One region of the Flintibacter porci genome, then DNA from elsewhere that is predicted to be linked to it. Evidence: predicted binding sites of a transcription regulator. Region 1 holds the regulator's gene; the other holds the start of a gene.
What was found. Region 1 encodes LexA, which represses DNA repair genes until DNA is damaged. Its sites were predicted from a motif close to CNAACANNTGTTNG; they were not measured.
Positions count from the first base shown of each region.

Region 2: dinB (DNA polymerase IV) is a predicted target of LexA. The motif match lies at 3,326-3,339, and genes of this name have one in related genera.

Region 1 is NZ_JBHEVB010000001.1:214,251-223,022, reverse strand. Features, by position in the region: gene hemZ (coproporphyrinogen dehydrogenase HemZ) at 1-1,244, shown strand, start outside; gene ACEVJL_RS01025 (uridine kinase family protein) at 1,261-2,196, shown strand; gene ACEVJL_RS01020 (glycoside hydrolase family 13 protein) at 2,235-4,106, shown strand; gene ACEVJL_RS01015 (YlmH family RNA-binding protein) at 4,140-4,937, opposite strand; gene lexA (transcriptional repressor LexA) at 4,939-5,556, opposite strand; gene ACEVJL_RS01005 (MarR family winged helix-turn-helix transcriptional regulator) at 5,792-6,250, shown strand; gene ACEVJL_RS01000 (ABC transporter ATP-binding protein) at 6,282-8,021, shown strand; gene ACEVJL_RS00995 (ABC transporter ATP-binding protein) at 8,021-8,772, shown strand, end outside.
Region 2 is NZ_JBHEVB010000005.1:107,378-116,149, forward strand. Features, by position in the region: gene gltS (sodium/glutamate symporter) at 1-456, shown strand, start outside; gene ACEVJL_RS06820 (epoxyqueuosine reductase QueH) at 546-1,127, opposite strand; gene ACEVJL_RS06825 (SLOG family protein) at 1,124-1,636, opposite strand; FMN riboswitch at 1,791-1,916, shown strand; gene ACEVJL_RS06830 (ECF transporter S component) at 2,030-2,719, shown strand; gene ACEVJL_RS06835 (YjdF family protein) at 2,745-3,164, opposite strand; gene dinB (DNA polymerase IV) at 3,386-4,630, shown strand; gene ACEVJL_RS06845 (inorganic phosphate transporter) at 4,661-5,695, shown strand; gene ACEVJL_RS06850 (BlaI/MecI/CopY family transcriptional regulator) at 5,787-6,167, shown strand; gene ACEVJL_RS06855 (M56 family metallopeptidase) at 6,168-7,859, shown strand; gene ACEVJL_RS06860 (copper amine oxidase N-terminal domain-containing protein) at 7,941-8,772, shown strand, end outside.

The sequences.
Region 1 (8,772 bases):
AGGTGTATCATACTGTCCAGCACGGACTGAAGATGGCGTTTTACCGCGCGGGAGTGACCCTGCTGGGGCAGGAGCCCCCCTGGGGCGCCCTCACCGGGGTGCGCCCGGTGAAACTGCCCACCCGGGCGATGCTGGCGGGCGCCACACCCAGGCAGGCCCAGCGGGAGCTGGAGCGGGACTTCCGGGTCTCTCCGGTACGGGCCTCTCTGGCGGTAGACTGCGCCAAGGCCAGCCTGGCGGTGGACCGGGAGGTGCGGGATGACCAGGTGTCGGTGTACATCGGCGTCCCCTTCTGTCCCACCCGGTGCGCCTACTGTTCCTTTGTCTCCGCCGATGTGGGCCGCACCTTAAAGCTGGTGGAGCCCTATCTGGAGGGCGTTTTGCGGGAGATCGCCGTCACCGGCGAGAGCCTGCGCCGGGCGGGCAAGACCGTCCACTCCCTGTATGTGGGGGGAGGAACCCCCACCACCCTGTCCGCTTCCCAGCTCTCCCAGCTGCTGGAGGCCGTTCACCGAGACCTGCCGGTGGAGCACTGCGTAGAATATACCGTGGAGGCCGGCCGCCCCGACACCATCGACCGGGAGAAGCTGCTGGCTCTCCGGGAGGCGGGCATCGGCCGCATCTCCATCAATCCCCAGACCCTGGAGGATCCGGTGCTCCAGGCCATCGGCCGCCGCCACAGCGCCCAGGATATCCTGGACGCCTACGCCTTGGCCCGGGAGGTGGGCTTTGATTCCATCAACATGGACCTCATCGCCGGGCTGCCCCGGGACAGCTTCGAGGGCTTCTGCCGCTCTCTCAATGGAGTGCTGGCCCTGGAGCCGGAGAACATCACCGTCCATACCCTGGCCCTGAAAAAAGGCTCCCGGCTCATGGAGCAGGGCGGCGCCCTGCCCAGCGGCGAGGAGACCGCCCGCATGCTGGACTACTCCCTGGAGCGTCTGAGCGGCAAGGGCTATCTCCCCTACTACCTGTACCGTCAAAAGTATATGTCCGGCTCCCTGGAGAACGTGGGCTGGTGCCTGAGCGGCCAGGAGAGCGTATACAATATCGTCATGATGGAGGAGCTGCAGACGGTGGTCTCCATCGGAGGAGGCGGCGTCACCAAGCTGGTGGACCGCGCCGCCGGTACCATTGTCCGTCAGCCCAACCCCAAATATCCCCACGACTATCTGGCCGCCCTGGACCGGGTCCTGGCCCAGAAGGAGGAACTGGCGGCCTGTTTCCTTCCTACTCATAACTGAAAGGAGCGTTCCCACCATGGCTTACCAGCTGCAGGAAATCAACCGCCGGATCCAGAGCGATGTGAAGGAATTTTTAGCCGAGTGCGACGAGAATTACAGCCAGCGGGTCTCGCTGGCGGCGGATAAGATCCTGTCCAACATCGAGCGCAGCCCCATTGTGCTGCTCTCCGGCCCTTCCGGCTCGGGCAAGACCACCACCGCCATGAAGATCGCGGAGGAGCTGCAGCGGCGGGGAGTCAACACCCACGCCGTGGCGATGGATAACTACTTTACCACCATCAACCCCCGCACCGCGCCCCGCACCCCCGAGGGGGACATCGACTATGAATCCCCCCAGTGCCTGGACATGGAGCTGCTCTCCCGCCACTTTACCGCCCTGTCCAACGGGGAGGAGATCATGATCCCCAAGTATGAGTTCGTCCGCCAGATGCGCAACGACAGCCGGGGCACGCCCCTGAAGCTGGGCAAAAATGAGATCGCCATCTTCGAGGGCATCCACGCCCTCAACGACCAGATCGCCGGACGCCATCCCCAGGCCACCAAGCTGTACATTTCCGCCCGCTCCAATGTGAACGAGGGATCTGTGCTGCGCTTTAAGGGTACCTGGATGCGCCTGACCCGCCGGGCGGTGCGTGATTACAACTTCCGGGGCACCGATGTGGAGGATACCCTGGACATGTGGGCCAATGTGCGCCGGGGCGAGAAGCTGTATATCTCCCCCTTTAAAAACAAGGCGGACATCATCTTCGACTCCTCTCTGCCCTACGAGGTGTCGGTGATGAAGAATTATGCGCTGCCTCTGCTGCGGGCCGTGCCGGAGGAGAACGACCGCCGCAGTGAGCTGCTGGAGCTCATTGACGCCTTCCGCTACTTCCAGCCCATCGACCCCGAGCTGGTGGCCAAAGACTCCCTGCTGCGGGAGTTTATCGGCGGAGGGAGCTACTCCTACTAAGCATTTTCCCTATCCCAAGTTTGTTTGGAGGTCCAAATATGCCAGACCGTTCCGTATACAATTCCAGAGATCCCCGCTGCAAAACCCCGTACGGCGCCGTTCCCTCGGGCACCAAGGTGCAGCTCACCCTGCGCCCCCTGCGCGCGGAAGGGTTTTCACGGGCGACCATGTCCGCCCGCTTTGAGTTCCGGGACGACGCCACCGTCACCTTGAATATGCCCTGGTCGGGGCTAGACGGAGCCCGGGATCTGTTTACCTGTACCCTGGACACCGGGGACTATGTGGGACTGGTCTGGTACTCCTTTGGTCTGGAGCGGCTGGACGGAAAGGGGCGGAAGATGTTCGGTCCCTACCAGCTCACCGTCTACGACGGGGGAGAGGTGGTGCCCGAGTGGTTTGGCGAGGGGACGACCTACCAGATCTTCCCCGACCGCTTCCGCCGCACCCGGGTGCCCGATCCCCAGGGGATGGTGGGAGGACGGTGGGTCCACACCGCCTGGCAGGAGGAGCCGGAGTTCCGCCCGGACAAAAACGGAGAGATCCGCAACCGGGACTTTTTCGGCGGCGACCTGAAGGGCGTCATGGAGAAGCTGGACTATCTCCGGGGCCTGGGGGTGGAGACCCTGTACTTCTGCCCCATCTTCGAGGCGGCGGAGAACCACCGCTACGGTACTGCCGATTACAGCAGCATTGACCCCATGCTGGGTACCGAGGAGGACTTTACCCAGCTGTGCCAGATGGCCCACCAGCGGGGCATGCGGGTGATGCTGGACGGCGTGTTCAACCACACCGGCTATGTCAGCCGCTACTTTAACGGTGACGGCTTCTATCCCACCCCCGGAGCCTGCCAGAGTGAGGATTCCCCCTACCGCTCCTGGTTTAATTTTATTCACTGGCCGGACCAGTATGAGAGCTGGTGGGGCATCTATTCCCTTCCCGCAGTGAACGAGCACGACCCCTCCTACCGGGAGTTTATCTTCGGCGGGAAAGACAGCGTGGTGCGCCGGTGGCTGCGGGCGGGCGCGGACGGCTGGCGGCTGGACGTGGCCGACGAGCTGCCCGACGACTTTGTCCGGGGCATCCACGAGGCCGCCCGGGCGGAGAAGCCCGACGCGGTGATCATCGGCGAGGTGTGGGAGGACGGCTCCACCAAGGTGGCCTACGGCGTGCGCCGGCGGCACATCATGGGCCGGCACTGCGACGGCCTGATGAACTACCCCTTCCGCAACGCGGTGCTGTCCTATTTAAAGGGCGGCGACGCGGCGGACTTTGTCAACGCCATGGAGACGCTGCGGGAAAACTACCCCCGCTTTGCCTACTACTCCGCCATGAACTCTCTGGGCACCCACGACACGGCCCGCATCCTCACCCTGCTGGGGGCAGAGGAGGGCTGTGAGCACCAGAGCAAGGAGTGGCGCTCCAACTACCGTCTGGGACCTGACCAGCGCCGCCGGGCCAAGGAGCTGCTGAAGCTGGGCGCGGCCCTGATGTTTGCCTTCCCCGGCTCCCCCACCGTGTACTACGGCGACGAGGCGGGCATGGAGGGCTTTGAGGACCCCTTCAACCGCCGCACCTTCCCCTGGGGAAGGGAGGACTCGGAGCTGATGGGCTGGTTCTCCCGCCTGGGCCACATGCGCAAGCAGAGCCCTGCCCTGCGCCAGGGAGATATCCACTACCGGGTGGGCAAGGGGCCGGTGCTGGCCTTCACCCGCACCCAGGGAGAGGAGACCATCCTGGCCGCCTTCAACACCGGTAGCGAGGAGGCCACCCTGCGCCTGCGGGAACACGAGGGCGTGCAGCTGCTGCTGGGCTCCGCCCGGTTCCACATCGGCCCCGAGGGACATCTGCTCACCTTGCAGCCCCGTACCGGCAGCCTGCTGCAGATCGTACCCATGGAGGAAGAAGAATAAAAAAATCCTGCTGTCTTAGACAGCAGGATTTTTTTATATATATCGCTCTAAAATCAGCATGATCCGGCCCTTTTTGGACTGGCCCAGCACTTCTTTGACCACGCACTTGCCCAGTCCCCGGCAGGAGAGCACGTCCCCCTGCTCTACGGTGCGGTCGCTTTTCATACACTCCCGGTGGTTTACCGATACCCGCCCGGCGCTCACCAGCTGAGCAGCCTTGGAACGGGAGGTGGAAAACCCGGAAGCCAGCACCGCGTCCAGCCGCAGGGCGGCCACCGTGTCCCGGATGGTCTTCACCTGGGGCGGCTTGGGGGTGAGCTCCGAGAGGGAAATCTCCCGCAGCTTGGCCTTCCACCGCCCGGCGGACTCCCACTGGCTCAAAAGGATGGGTAGGGCGTCCCGCAGGGCCAGGACCTGGCAGCGGTTTCCCTCCACCAAGATGTCCCCCAACTTCTCCCGGGTGATGCCAAGGCCCATGAGGGAGCCCAGAATGTCCCGGTGGGACAGCTCTGCCCCGTTGGGAAAGGTGGCCTCCAAAGCGGCCAGAGGTCCCTCCGGGTCGGCGATGGCGTCCTCTTCCTCCTGCCAGTCGGGGAGAAAGAGACACACGGTGCGCTCAGCATCGGGGTAGCCGCCGAAAAACACGTGCCGGGGGTGCCCCCAGGCGGAAAGTAAATCGGTCACGGACGCCCGCTCTCCCGGGGAGAGAAAGGGAGTATGGGCGGGGATGCCCCGGTTTTGGGACAGCTCCAGCTTGTCCAGTACCCGGGAGAGAAGTACCCGCTCCTCGCCGCTGCGGGCGCAGCGGTCCAACAGTTCGGTCTTGTTCATCTCAGTAGCGCCGCACCACCGCTACTACCTGGCCCAGGATCTGGGCCTTGGTGCCGTCGATGGGCTGATAGTCGTCGTTGGCCGGCATGAGCCACACCTTGCCGTCCCGGCGGCGCAGGGTTTTCACCGTAGCCTCGTCCTCGAAGAGGGCCACCACGATCTGGCCCGACTGGGCCTCGCTCTGCCGGTGGACCACCACCAGGTCGCCGGGGAGAATGCCCGCCCCCAGCATGGACTCGCCCCGCACCCGCAGGGCAAAGTGCTCACCGGACAGACCCTCGGTATCAAAGGTGAGGTAGTCCTCGATGCACTCCTCGGCCAGGATGGGGGAGCCGGCGGCCACGTTGCCCACCACGGGGATCTGGTTGGCGTGGGGATCGGTCTCCTCCGCCACCGGGCGGGGGGACACGCCGGGCAGGGAGATGGCCCGGGTCTTGCCCTCGGCCTTGACGATGACCCCCGCCTCCTCCAGCCCCTTGAGGTGGAAGTGGACCGTGGAGGGGGACTTGAGGCCCACAGCGGCGCCGATCTCCCGCACCGAGGGGGGATAGCCGTGCTCTGCCGTGAAATCCAAGATATAATCGTAAATTTTTTGCTGTTTCGGGGTCAGCGTTTTCATAGCCAAGCTCCTTCCCGGACACACTGGGCGGCGTGGTTTTATTTTGCAAATATTGTACCATATCCCCCTTTGGAAGTCAAACGGATGTTCCAAATAAATGCAATTTGCGGCATTTGTGAACAAATTTTGAATCTGCCTGCTCCCGCTTTGACATTTTCGTCCTCAGTGCTAAAATGTTCAACATGTTAATGATTAAGCTGTTAACGAAAAACGTCGAAGGAAGGGAGGAAACTGCGTGGCAAACCTTGGCATTGATCTGGGGGTGCTGGAGCATAAACTGCACCAGGCCCACCGCAATGCGGTGCAGGCGGAGCTGAATGCTGCCGGCTTGCAGGAGGTAGGTCACCCGCTGCTGTTGTGCATTTTGCGCAGTGCGGGAGACCGCTGCCCGGACGGACAGGTCCAGGCCCAGCGGGAGCTGTCCACTCTGCTGGATATTTCTCCCGCGTCGGTAGCCACCTCGCTGAAATCCCTGGAGAAAAAGGGATATATCCACCGGGAACCTGAGCCCGGCGACGCCCGGCGCAACCGGGTGAAGCTGACTGACAAGGGCCAGAAAGCGGTGGATGACTGCTTTGCCTGCCTGCAGCGGGTGAACCGGCGGATGTACGCCGGCTTTACCACCCAGGAGCAGACCCAGCTGCACGGCTTTTATCTCCGTGCACTGGAGAACCTGCGTCTGGACCAACCATGACCCCTTGTAGGGAAAGAAAGGAAGATCGGACTTGCTTCAACTGTTTTTGACCCACCTCCAGGGCTACAAGCGGCAGGCCGTCAAGGCCCCCATCCTGATCGTTCTGGAGGTCATCTGCGAGCTGCTGCTCCCCCTGGTGATGTCGGAGATCGTGGACACCGCCATCCCCACCGGCGATGTGGGCTACATCTTTAAAATGGGCCTGGTGATGCTGGCTCTGGCGGGTGTAGCCATGTTCTGCGGTGTATTTGCCTCCAAATATGCCGCCTTTGCCAGCCAGGGGTTCGGTGCAAACCTGCGCCAGTGCCTCTTTGACAAGGTGCAGGAGTTCTCCTTTGCCGACATCGACCGCTTCTCCTCCGCCTCCCTCATCACCCGTATGACCAACGACGTCAACGCCATGACCATGATGCTGGCCATGGGCCTTCGGATGCTGGTGCGTGCCCCGGTGATGCTGGTGGCCGCTTTGTGTATCAGCTTTACCCTCAACGCCAAGCTGGCGCTGGTACTGGTGGTGGTCATCCCTCTGATGCTTATTGCGGTGGGTGGACTGATGTTTATCTGTACCCGCCTGTTTGAGACCATGCAGAAGAAGATCGACAACCTGAACAACACCCTCCAGGAGAACCTGGTGGCCATCCGGGTGGTCAAGATCTTCGTGCGGGCCGACTACGAGCGGAAAAAATTCAAAAAGTCCAACGATGAGCTGATGGACGCCGCCCTGGCCGTTGGCCTGCGCATCATCGCTATCCTGCCCATCATGATGCTGGCCATGAACGGCGCCACCGTAGCGGTGCTGTACTTCGGCGGCCGGATGGTTATGAACGCCACCTTTGATCTGGGCCAGCTGCAGGCCTTCATCAACTACATCGTCCAGATCCTCATGAGCGTGATGATGGTGGCCATGTCCCTGCTGCAGCTCTCCCGTGCCCAGGCCTGTGCCCACCGTATTAACGAGGTTTTGAGCACTGAGCCCTCCGTGGAGGATAAGCCCGAGGCCGAAAAGCAGGTCCTGCCCGCCCCCAAGGGCGAGGTGGAGTTCCGGGATGTGTCCTTCAAGTATGTGGCCACCGGCACCGGCGACGATGTGCTCTCCCACATCAGCTTTGACGTAAAGCCCGGCCAGTTTGTGGCCATCGTGGGCGGCACCGGCACCGGAAAGTCCTCTCTCGTGAACCTCATTCCCCGCTTCTACGACGTCACAGGCGGCGCGGTGCTGCTGGACGGTGTGGACGTGCGGGACTACCCCCTGGAGGAGCTGCGCAGCCGCATCGGCATGGTGCTCCAGACCAACGTGCTGTTCACCGGCACCATTCGGGAGAACCTGAAGTGGGGCAAGGAGGACGCCACCGAGGAGGAGATCATCCAGGCGGCCAAGGACGCCCAGGCCTACGACTTCATCATGGCGCTGCCCGACGGCTTTGACACCATGCTCACCCAGGGCGGCACCAACGTCTCCGGCGGCCAGAAGCAGCGGCTGTGCATCGCCCGGGCCATGCTCCGCAAGCCCGTGGTGCTCATCCTGGACGACTCTACCTCCGCCGTGGACTCCGCCACCGAGGCGGCCATCCGGGAGTCCTTCGCCAAGAACCTGAAGGACACCACCGTCATCATCATTGCCCAGCGGATCTCCTCGGTGCAGTACGCCGACGAGATCCTCATCCTGGAGGATGACCACATCGCCGCCCACGGCACCCATGACGAGCTGCTCAAGAGCAGCCCCATTTATCAGGAAATCTATCAATCTCAGCAGGAAGGGGTGGGTGAATAATGCCGGGACCCAATCATGCCCCCAAAGGGGGATATCAGAAGCCCAAGAACATGGGCAAAACCATTGGCCGTCTGCTGGGTTACCTCACCCGCAGCAAGCTGCCCCTGCTGGCGGTGGTGGGCTGCCTGTTGGTGTCGGTATGCACCAACCTGGGCGGCTCCTATATGATGCGGGGCATCATCAACGATTTTATCTGGTCGGGCTGTACCGACTTTGCCGGACTGGCCCAGTCCATCGCGGTGCTGGTGGGGATTTACCTGCTTGGCGGCTTGGCCACCTATGGCCAGGCCGCAGTCATGGTTCGTCTGGCCCAGCGGGGCGTCAACCGCCTGCGTAAGGACCTGTTTGATAAGCTCCAGGATCTGCCCCTGAGCTACTTTGACCAGCACCCCCACGGCGAGCTCATGAGCCGTTTCACCAACGACGCGGATAACGTACAGCTGGCCCTGGAGCAGAGTGTCGTCTCCCTGTGCTCCAGCTGCCTGATGTTTGTGGGCCTGGTGTGCCTGATGCTTTTCATCAACTGGAAGCTGTTTATCGTTACCGCTTTGCTGCTGGTGCTGACCATCCAGCTCTTTAAGAAGCTGGGCGGCCGCAGCCGCAAGTTCTATCAGCAGCAGCAGGCGGCTCTGGGCGATGTGAACGGCAACATCCAGGAGATGATCGAGGGCCTGAAGGTGGTCAAGGCCTTTACCCGCGAGGAGAAGGCCAAGGAGGAGTTTAAAAAGCTCAACGAGACCTACCGGGACGC
Region 2 (8,772 bases), on a different contig from region 1:
GGCGCCATGCTGATCGCTGCTGTCATCCGTAACTTCTGCGACGCCAAGCACATTGTGCTGCCTTCCCGCGCTCTGGACCTGTGGGGCAATGTGTCTCTGTCCATCTTCCTGGCCATCGCTCTGATGTCCGTGGCTCTGTGGCAGCTGGCTGAGGTGGCCGGCCCCATGATCGTGATGCTGGTCGCTCAGACCGTCCTGATGTTCTTCTTCGCCCGCTTTGTGGTGTACAACATCATGGGCCACGACTACGAGGCTGCCGTCATGACCGCCGCCTTCTGTGGCTTCGGTATGGGCGCTACTCCCAACGCCATGGCCAACATGCAGGCTGTTACCAAGCGCTATGGTCCCGCTCCTCAGGCCTACTTCATCGTGCCTCTGGTCGGCTCCCTGTTCATCGACTTCTTCAACGGCCTGATCATCACCGGCTTCCTGAACGTCCTGCCCATCTTCGGCTAAGTTCAGAAAGTTTCCCAGCCAAACGAAAAAGCCAGTCCCAATCGGGACTGGCTTTTTTATATTTAAAATATTTAAAAGAAAAAGCAGCATTAAGTCAGGCCGGCGTTTTCCTGCTCCCGGCGCTTGGCCTCCTTCTTCCACTTGGCGGCCATGTAGCGCTCCTCCTCGCTGAAGATGCATCCGCAGTACTTCTGCATGTAGAAGCCGTGCTCCCGGGCAAAATCCTGTCCCTCTCGGAAGAGAGGGCGGAAGTCCCGGTAGAGGAATTCTACTCCATATTGCTGTCCCATCTCCCGGGCAATGGCGGCGATGGCGTCATGCTTCTGGTAGGGGGAGATGAGAAGGGAGGTGGTGAAGGAGTCAAAGCCGTGCTCGGCGGCATATTTTGCGGTCTCTTCCATCCGTACCCGGTAGCAGTAGGCGCAGCGGCCGTCGATGTTGTCGGCTACGTTGGTAATAAAGGAGCGCAGGTCATACCGGCCACCGATGATCAGCTTCATGCCGATTTCCTTGGCGTAGCCCTCCAGAGTGGCCTTCCGGGCCTGGTACTCGGTATAGGGGTGGATGTTAGGGTTAAACCAGAAGCCGGTGACAGAGTGTCCCTCCTCCCGCAGCTGGGCGATGGGGCGGTTGGCGCAGGGGGCGCAGCAGATGTGCATGAGCGTGTTCATGTTTCTTCCTCCAGTGGTACCGGATGGACCAGCAGGCCCTTCCGAATAGCATATAACAAAGTTTGGGCCGTGCCCCCCTGGGGCACGCCGTTGTAGACGGTGAGAATGTGGGCGGCGTGGTCCACCATGTAGCGGTTGCGGCGCATCATGCAGAAGCGGTCGTAGCGGTGCTGTACCAGAGTCTCATAGTCGCACCGGTCCAGAATGGACTGATAGCGCTCCTGCTCTTTCTTGGGCCAGCTGTGGGCCTGACTCTCGCAGGGGCGGGCACACTCCAGGGTGACTCCGGGCCGACGCTCCCGCAGAGCGAGTACCGCCTCGGCAAAGTAGAGATCAGCTCCCCGGGCCATGCCGCAGATAAAATGGCGGACGCCTCCGTCATAGACCTGCATCAGGGCAGCGTCCAGCCGCTGCTTCAGTGCCATGCAGCGCGGGTCGTCCTCGTGGGTGCCCCAGGGCAGCTTGTCCGGGCGGTGGCCGGTAAAGCAGCAGGTGGTGCTCTTGTCCATGGCAGGTCCTCCTCTCCGACAGGGATTTGGAATCATTGTAATATAGCAGAAAGGGAAAGTCAACGGAGAGTCGAATACTTGTTCTAATTTGCCGAAAAACGGGGGGTTGCAATTTTCTTTGCGCCGTGTATAATAAGACATGGACAACTGAATGATATGTCTTCAGGGCGGGGTGAAATTCCCCACTGGCGGTATAGTCCGCGACCGGACCTGCAAGCAGGTCCGCTGACCCGGTGAAACTCCGGGACCAACGGTATAGTCCGGATGGAAGAAGATGTGTGTCAAAACAATAGTGTGTGCCGTTCCGGCATGCATAAAGCGCACCTCCTTGATTGTTTTACACCTGGAAGACATGCTCTTTCAGATGTATCAAACAAAAAGGAGTGTTTTTTTATGTCCGCACCTTCCATGACCAGCACCTCCGCCCGCTCCAGAATGAATACCAAAGTGATGGTGAGCATGGCCATGCTTACCGGAATCGCCTACATTGTGATGCTGGCCTCCAAGCTGATGCCCAGCGTCATGTTCCTGGATTTTGACTTCAAAGATGTGATCATCTGCATCGGCGGCTTCACCTTTGGCCCCATGGCTGCCGCCATCATCTCCATTCTGGTGGCGTTTATCGAGATGATCACCATCAGCACCACCGGTCCCATTGGCTTTATCATGAACGCCCTGGCTACCTGTGCCTTCTGCTGCACCGCATCCTTCATTTACAAAAAGATGCACACCAAGAAGGGCGCTGTGCTGGGCCTGGCCTGTGGTGTAGTCGCCCTGACCGCGGTGATGCTACTGTGGAATTACCTCATCACCCCCCTGTACATGACCGGTTTCTCCCGGGCGGATGTGGCGGCCATGCTGCCCACCCTGTTCCTGCCCTTTAACCTGGCCAAGGGCGGCATGAATATGGCGGCTACCCTGCTCATTTATCCCCCTGTGGTGGCTGCCCTGCGGGGCGCCGGCGTGGTGCCTCCCTCTCAGAGCACCCAGGCCAAGAAGATCAGTGCTGGTTTCGCGCTGTTCTCTCTGGCTCTGCTGGCCACCTTTGTGGTGTTTGCTCTGGTGCTGGCCGGTGTAATCTGATTTTATAAAATAAAGCGGCGCGGGCTTAATGCCCGCGCCGCTTTTCGCGCTTTTTTTCCTGACGGAGCCGGAAGCGTTCCTCCTGTGTCTGCCGTTTTTGGGCGGCCCGGCGGGCCTGTCGCTCCAAACCAACGGCCTCCCGCTGACGGGCGAGGGACTCCTGGGCTTTGGTACCCAGTCCCTTTGGCTGGGTGGCTTTGGCGGCTTCCCGCTGCATCCGCTTTGGATTAGCCAAGGCCGGCCGGGGGGCTGTCTCTGGTAAGACAGGGCCAAAGGGCAGCCGGGGCCACTCTCTCTGGAGCCACTGGTACAACTGGGCGTCGGTGGGCTCCGCCCCAAAAACCACCCGGGCGGCCTGGTAGCCGTCCTGACTCCAGCGTTCGGCAATGCCCACCCAGAAGGGGGGCTGGAACAACACAGTGAACTGGCTGATGTTCCGTTCCATATTCAGTTTCCTCCCATAAAAATGTGAATATGGAGAAGGGACGACCCGGGAGGGAAGGCTACTGACGGGAGCGCGGCCCGCGGACGGACTACCAACCGCCCTGTGTTTTTATCTCCACCCCCATTGTATCGGGGAGAGAAGCGGATGTCAATGGAGAAAACAGAACGTTTGTTTGACATAAATGGGCGGACGCGCTATGATAAAGAAAAGGGGGTGGGGCCGTGGAGCGGGTGATTTTCCACTGTGATCTGAATAGCTTTTATGCCTCGGTGGAGCTGCTGAGCCACCCGGAGCTGCGCCACCTGCCCGTGGCGGTGTGCGGCGACCCGGAGAGCCGCCACGGCATCATCCTGGCCAAAAATGAGCCAGCCAAGCGGTTCGGGGTAAAGACTGCCGAGACCATCTGGCAGGCACGGAAAAAGTGCCCGGACCTGGTGCTGCTGCCCGCCCACCACGACCGGTACCGGGAATACTCCCGGCGGGTCAATGAGCTCTACCAGGAGTACACCGATCTGGTGGAGCCCTTCGGCATCGACGAGAGCTGGCTGGATGTCACCGGCACCCTTCACCTCTTCGGCGGGGACCCGGCAGCCCTGGCCGACCGCCTGCGGGAGCGGATGCGGGGAGAGCTGGGACTGACCATCTCGGTGGGGGTGTCCTTCAACAAGGTGTTTGCCAAGCTGGGCAGCGACTACAAAAAGCCTGACGCCACCACCTGCATTACCCCGGAGAACTTTCGGGACATCGTCTGGCCTCTGCCGGTGACCGACCTACTGTTTGTGGGCCGGGCGGCGGGGCGCACGCTGGAGAAGTTTGGGGTGCGCACCATCGGGGAGCTGGCCCGGTTTGAGCGGGAGGCCCTCTATCAGCTGTTGGGGCGGCCGGGAGCCCAGCTTCACGACTATGCCAACGGCCTGGACCGGGCTCCGGTGGCTCCGGCGGGGGAGCACGCGCCCCCAAAGTCGGTGGGCAACGGGCTGACCTTCCCTAAAAATCTCCAGGGACGGGAGGAGATCGCCTCCGGCATTGCCATGCTCTCCGACCAGGTGGCCGCCCGCCTGCGCCGCCATGGTATGAAATGCGGCGGGGTGGCTCTCACCGTTCGGGACCCGGATTTTCGGGATGTGAGTCGCCAGAAGCGGCTGGACCGGCCCACCAATCTCAGCCGGGAGCTGGCCCGGGAGGCCATGGACCTGGCCGACCAGTTGTGGAATATGAGCCTGCCGGTGCGGGCGCTCACCGTCACCGCCATCTATCTGGTGGCCGAGGACGAGGCCGTGGCCCAGCAGGATCTGTTTGCCGGGGCGGAGGAGGAAAAGCGCCAGCGTCTGGAGCAGCTGGACCGGGCTATGGACGCCATCCGGGACAAGTACGGCAAGGGGGCCATTGGCCGGGCGTCCACCCCCAAAGGGATGGACCGGGAGCGGCACGCCCCGCCACCGGGGGGCGCATATCATCCGAAATAGGGACATACCGTGGGACATGGAGGTGAGTTCATGTCCCACTCTTTTTTTGCCTTTTTGCAGCAGCTGGGAGAAACCCCAGCCCTGGCCCTGTTTACGCTGCTTACCCTGGGGGTGCTGCTGGTCAACGGCTGGACCGATGCTCCCAACGCCATTGCCGGAGCGGTGGTCACGGGAGCGCTGCCCTTTCGCAGGGCGGTGATTCTGGCGGCGGTGTGCAATTTTGCCGGAGTGTGCTGCGTGACGGCGGTAAACGCCTCGGTGGCCGAGACGGTCTACTCCATCGCCGCCTTTTCCGGCGGCCCACGGGCGGCCTCCATTGCCCTGAGTGCTGGGATGGCAGGGGTAGTGATTTGGGCAGTGGTGTGTTGGCGGTGGGGTATCCCTACCAGCGAGAGCCACGCCTTAGTGGCGGGGATCACCGGGGCGGCGGTGGCCCTGGAGGGGAGCTGGAGCTGTGTGCGCTGGGAGAGCTGGGGGAAGGTGCTGCTGGGCCTGCTGCTGTCCACCGCCGCCGGGTTCTGGTGTGGGCGGCAGATGGGACGGCGGGCCGGAACATGGAGGGGATCGGACCGCCTCTTTCGCTGCCTTCAGCTCCCCGGAGCGGCGGCCACTGCCTTTTTCCACGGAGCCCAGGACGGCCAGAAGTTTCTGGGGGTGTTTCTGCTGGGGACGGCTCTGGTCCAGGGACGGCAGGACGAGCAGACCTTTGTAGTGCCATTGTGGCTGCTGGTGTTCTGCGCGGTGGGAATGGCGCTGGGCACCGGAATGGGGGGACGGCGGATCATCGACACGGTGGGCCGGGAGATGGTGACCCTCAACCCCCGGGATGGGGTAGCCTGCGACCTGGCAGGGGTGGGCTGCCTGTTGGTGGCCACGGTGATGGGCCTGCCTGTCTCCACCACCCATACCCGCACCGCCGCGCTGCTGGGAGTGGGCTGTGCCGGGGGAAAGAAGGCGGACTGGAGGGTGGCGGGTACCATTGCCCTGGCCTGGGGGCTCACCTTCCCAGGCTGTGTGGTCCTGGGGTGGAGCATGGCCCGGCTCTTTTTGCACATTTGGCAATAAATTGGGGAAAACTTCTTGACAATCAATTTCTGCAAATGTAGAATATTATTGAAAGATCTGCAAATGCAGAAATAGAAAGGAGGAGTACTCCATGAAGGACTATCCCCGTCTGCCCGAGTCGGAGCTGGACATTATGCTGGTGGTGTGGGAGCTGAAGGAGGCCACCGCACCCGCTATTTTGGAGCGGCTGGAACGGCCCCTTACCGCCAGCGCCCTGCACAGCTACCTTAAGCGCCTGGAGGAGAAGGGCTATCTGGCCTGCCGAAAGGAGGGGAAAACGAACCGCTACACCCCGCTGGTGGAGCGGGAGGCCTATCGCCGTCAGGAGGGACGCACCATCCTGGGTAAGCTGTACGAGGGGTCCCTCAAGCGCTTTGCCGCCGCCCTCCACGACGGCGGAGCCTTAGACCAAAGCGAGGTGGAGGAACTGCGGGCCTATCTGGATGAGCTGGAGGAAAAGGGGGGCATGTAAATGGAGACCCTGTTTTTGCGCGTGGTCTGGCTGTCGGCCACCGTGTCGGCGGTGCTGCTGCCTCTGCTGCTGGCCTCCCGGTGGCTGCAAAGCCGGGTAAAGGCCAAGAGCTTATACATCCTGTGGCTGCTGCTGGCCGTTCGGCTGGTGGTGCCGGTGGAGATCACTCTGCCCAAGCCTGCGGTGACGGTGCAGGTGCCCCAGTATGAGGTGACCATCCCCACGAATCGCCCCTCGGGAGAGCTGCCGGACGATCAGCTCTCTCCGGTGGAGCCCAATGTGGCGCCATCCCTTCCCCAAACGGAGCAAGAGCCTGACCTGACCGCCCAGACCGAGGTGCCGGTGGCGGTGGTGTTGGGAACGTTATGGCTGACCGGTGTGTTTGCCATCGCCCTCATCCAAATCAGCAGCTACCTGGTCACCCGACGGGCTCTGCTGCGCTGGGCGCGTCCGGTATCCCCCGAGACTCGGGAGCAGATTCAATATTTGGCTCTGCGGCTGGGGCTCAAGCGAACCTTTCAGGTGCGGCGCAGTGACCGGGTACGCACCGCCATGGTGCTTGGCGTGCTGCGTCCGGTGCTGCTGATACCTCAGGAGGAGTGCGACCCCCTGGTGGTCCTCCATGAGCTTAACCACCTGCGCCGCCGGGACCTGGAGTACAAGGGCCTGATGATGGCAGCCTGCTGGCTGCACTGGTTTAACCCCCTGGTGTGGTGGATGAGCCGTGTGGCAGGCCGGAATCTGGAGCTGTGCTGTGACGAGGACGTGGCGGGCAAAGAAAATTCTGCCTTCCGCCATCGGTATGGCCGGCTGCTGCTGGAGTGCGCCACGGAAGGGGCGGGGCCCGTTCTCTCCAGCCGCTTTGGCAGCAGCAAGGAGGAGCTGAAGGCCCGGCTCACCAACCTGTTTGTGGCAAAAAAGCGGGGCCGGGCTCTGGTGTGTCTGGCGCTGGCCTGTGCTGTGCTGGCAGGCGGTCTGGTGGCCTGTGAGCAGACCCAACCCCCTGCACCAGATGCACAGCTGGACGCGTTGGAGGAGAGTATTTCCTATCAAGATGGAGTCCTCTCCTTTACATTGCCGGAGGGAGAAGGGGAGTGGAATATACAAATCTCCGGGCGGGCCGACACCTCAGACCTGGGTGGAATTAGTCTTCACTATATGGAGGGGACGGAGTGGACGCCGTCTATGATATATTTCCTGCCGCTGTCCGCACAGACGGTTCTGGATGTGACAGAGCTGACCCTTACCGCTTGGCTGGATGGGCAGGAGCGGTCTGTGGATCTGGTGCCTTATCTCCGTGAAAGGATATGGTATGTGAATGAGGAGTACGGCTTTACCCTTCAACTGCCTCAGGAGTGGGTGGGGCAGGTGGACATCCGGGAGGAGAGCATTGGCGTGGACTTCTGCATGAAGGACGCGGGAGACTGGGAGGGCGCTGGTTGGCTGGTGGGGGTCTACCTCACGGATCTGGACACCTGGCAGAGCATTGCCGACGCGGATTACCCTTACGGACAGCGCTTCCTGGGCCAGACAGCCCAAGGGATTCTGTATGCCATTGGTCCCAGTGACGTGCGCTATGACGAAACCATCCCCGGAGAGATGGAGCGGTATAACGCCCTGTATGCGCAGGTGGACGAAATGCTGGGCAGTTTCCAGGTAAAAAACACGGGAGAAGATGGACAAACTGAATAATTAAGATAATCTTAATTGACTTAAAATTTTCTGAAATATATAATTAAGGTATCAATCCTCTATCTGAGAAAGGAGCCTTGTATGAAAAAGTATCTTCGCCTGCTGCTGTGCACCGGCGTGACCGCCGCCCTTTTGACGCTGCCCGCTCTGGCTGCGGACAACGATACCCTCCCCGCCAAGCAGGGGGACTTCTATGTGATGGTCAATGGAGAGTACGTCACCTTCCCCGATGCAGTGCCTCAGATCCGGGAGAACCGCTCCTGCCTGCCCTTTGTGGCGGTGTTTGAGCAGCTGGGCTTTGCAGAGGAGGATATGACCTGGGATGGCGCCACCGGTACGGTCACCGCCGTCAAGCCCGATGTGTCTTATACCGCCTTTCAGGGGAATACCAAACAGGGAGATTTGACGGTCCAGCTCACCATTGGCTCCAATAACATTTCGTACTGGTATGAGGGAAATACCACGGCAGACCCCCATGGGCATCAGGCCCAGGTTGTGGAGCACATCCAGAGTGAAGTGGCCCCCTATGTCTACCAGAACCGCACCTATATTCCCTTCGGCCTGCTGGCCGACGCGCTGGGATACAATGTAGGCTGGGACGGCGAGGTGGCAGCGGTCATCATCGATGACGTAGATGCCATTCTGGCCGCCAACACCGAGACCTATAATCGGATGGATGAGTATCAGGCCTATAACCGCACCTTTGTGGAGAAAAACCAGAAGATCACCGGCAGCTATTCCATGGGCCTGACCATGAAGCAGAAGATCCAGGAGACCAACAGCGATCTCTCGTTTACGGCCGAGGGCGACTACGATATGATCACCGGCGGCACCACTGCGTTTGAGTTTGATACCGATATGACCATGGATGCCTCGATGGTAACAGGCGGGTTGGATCTGACCGGCGCGATGA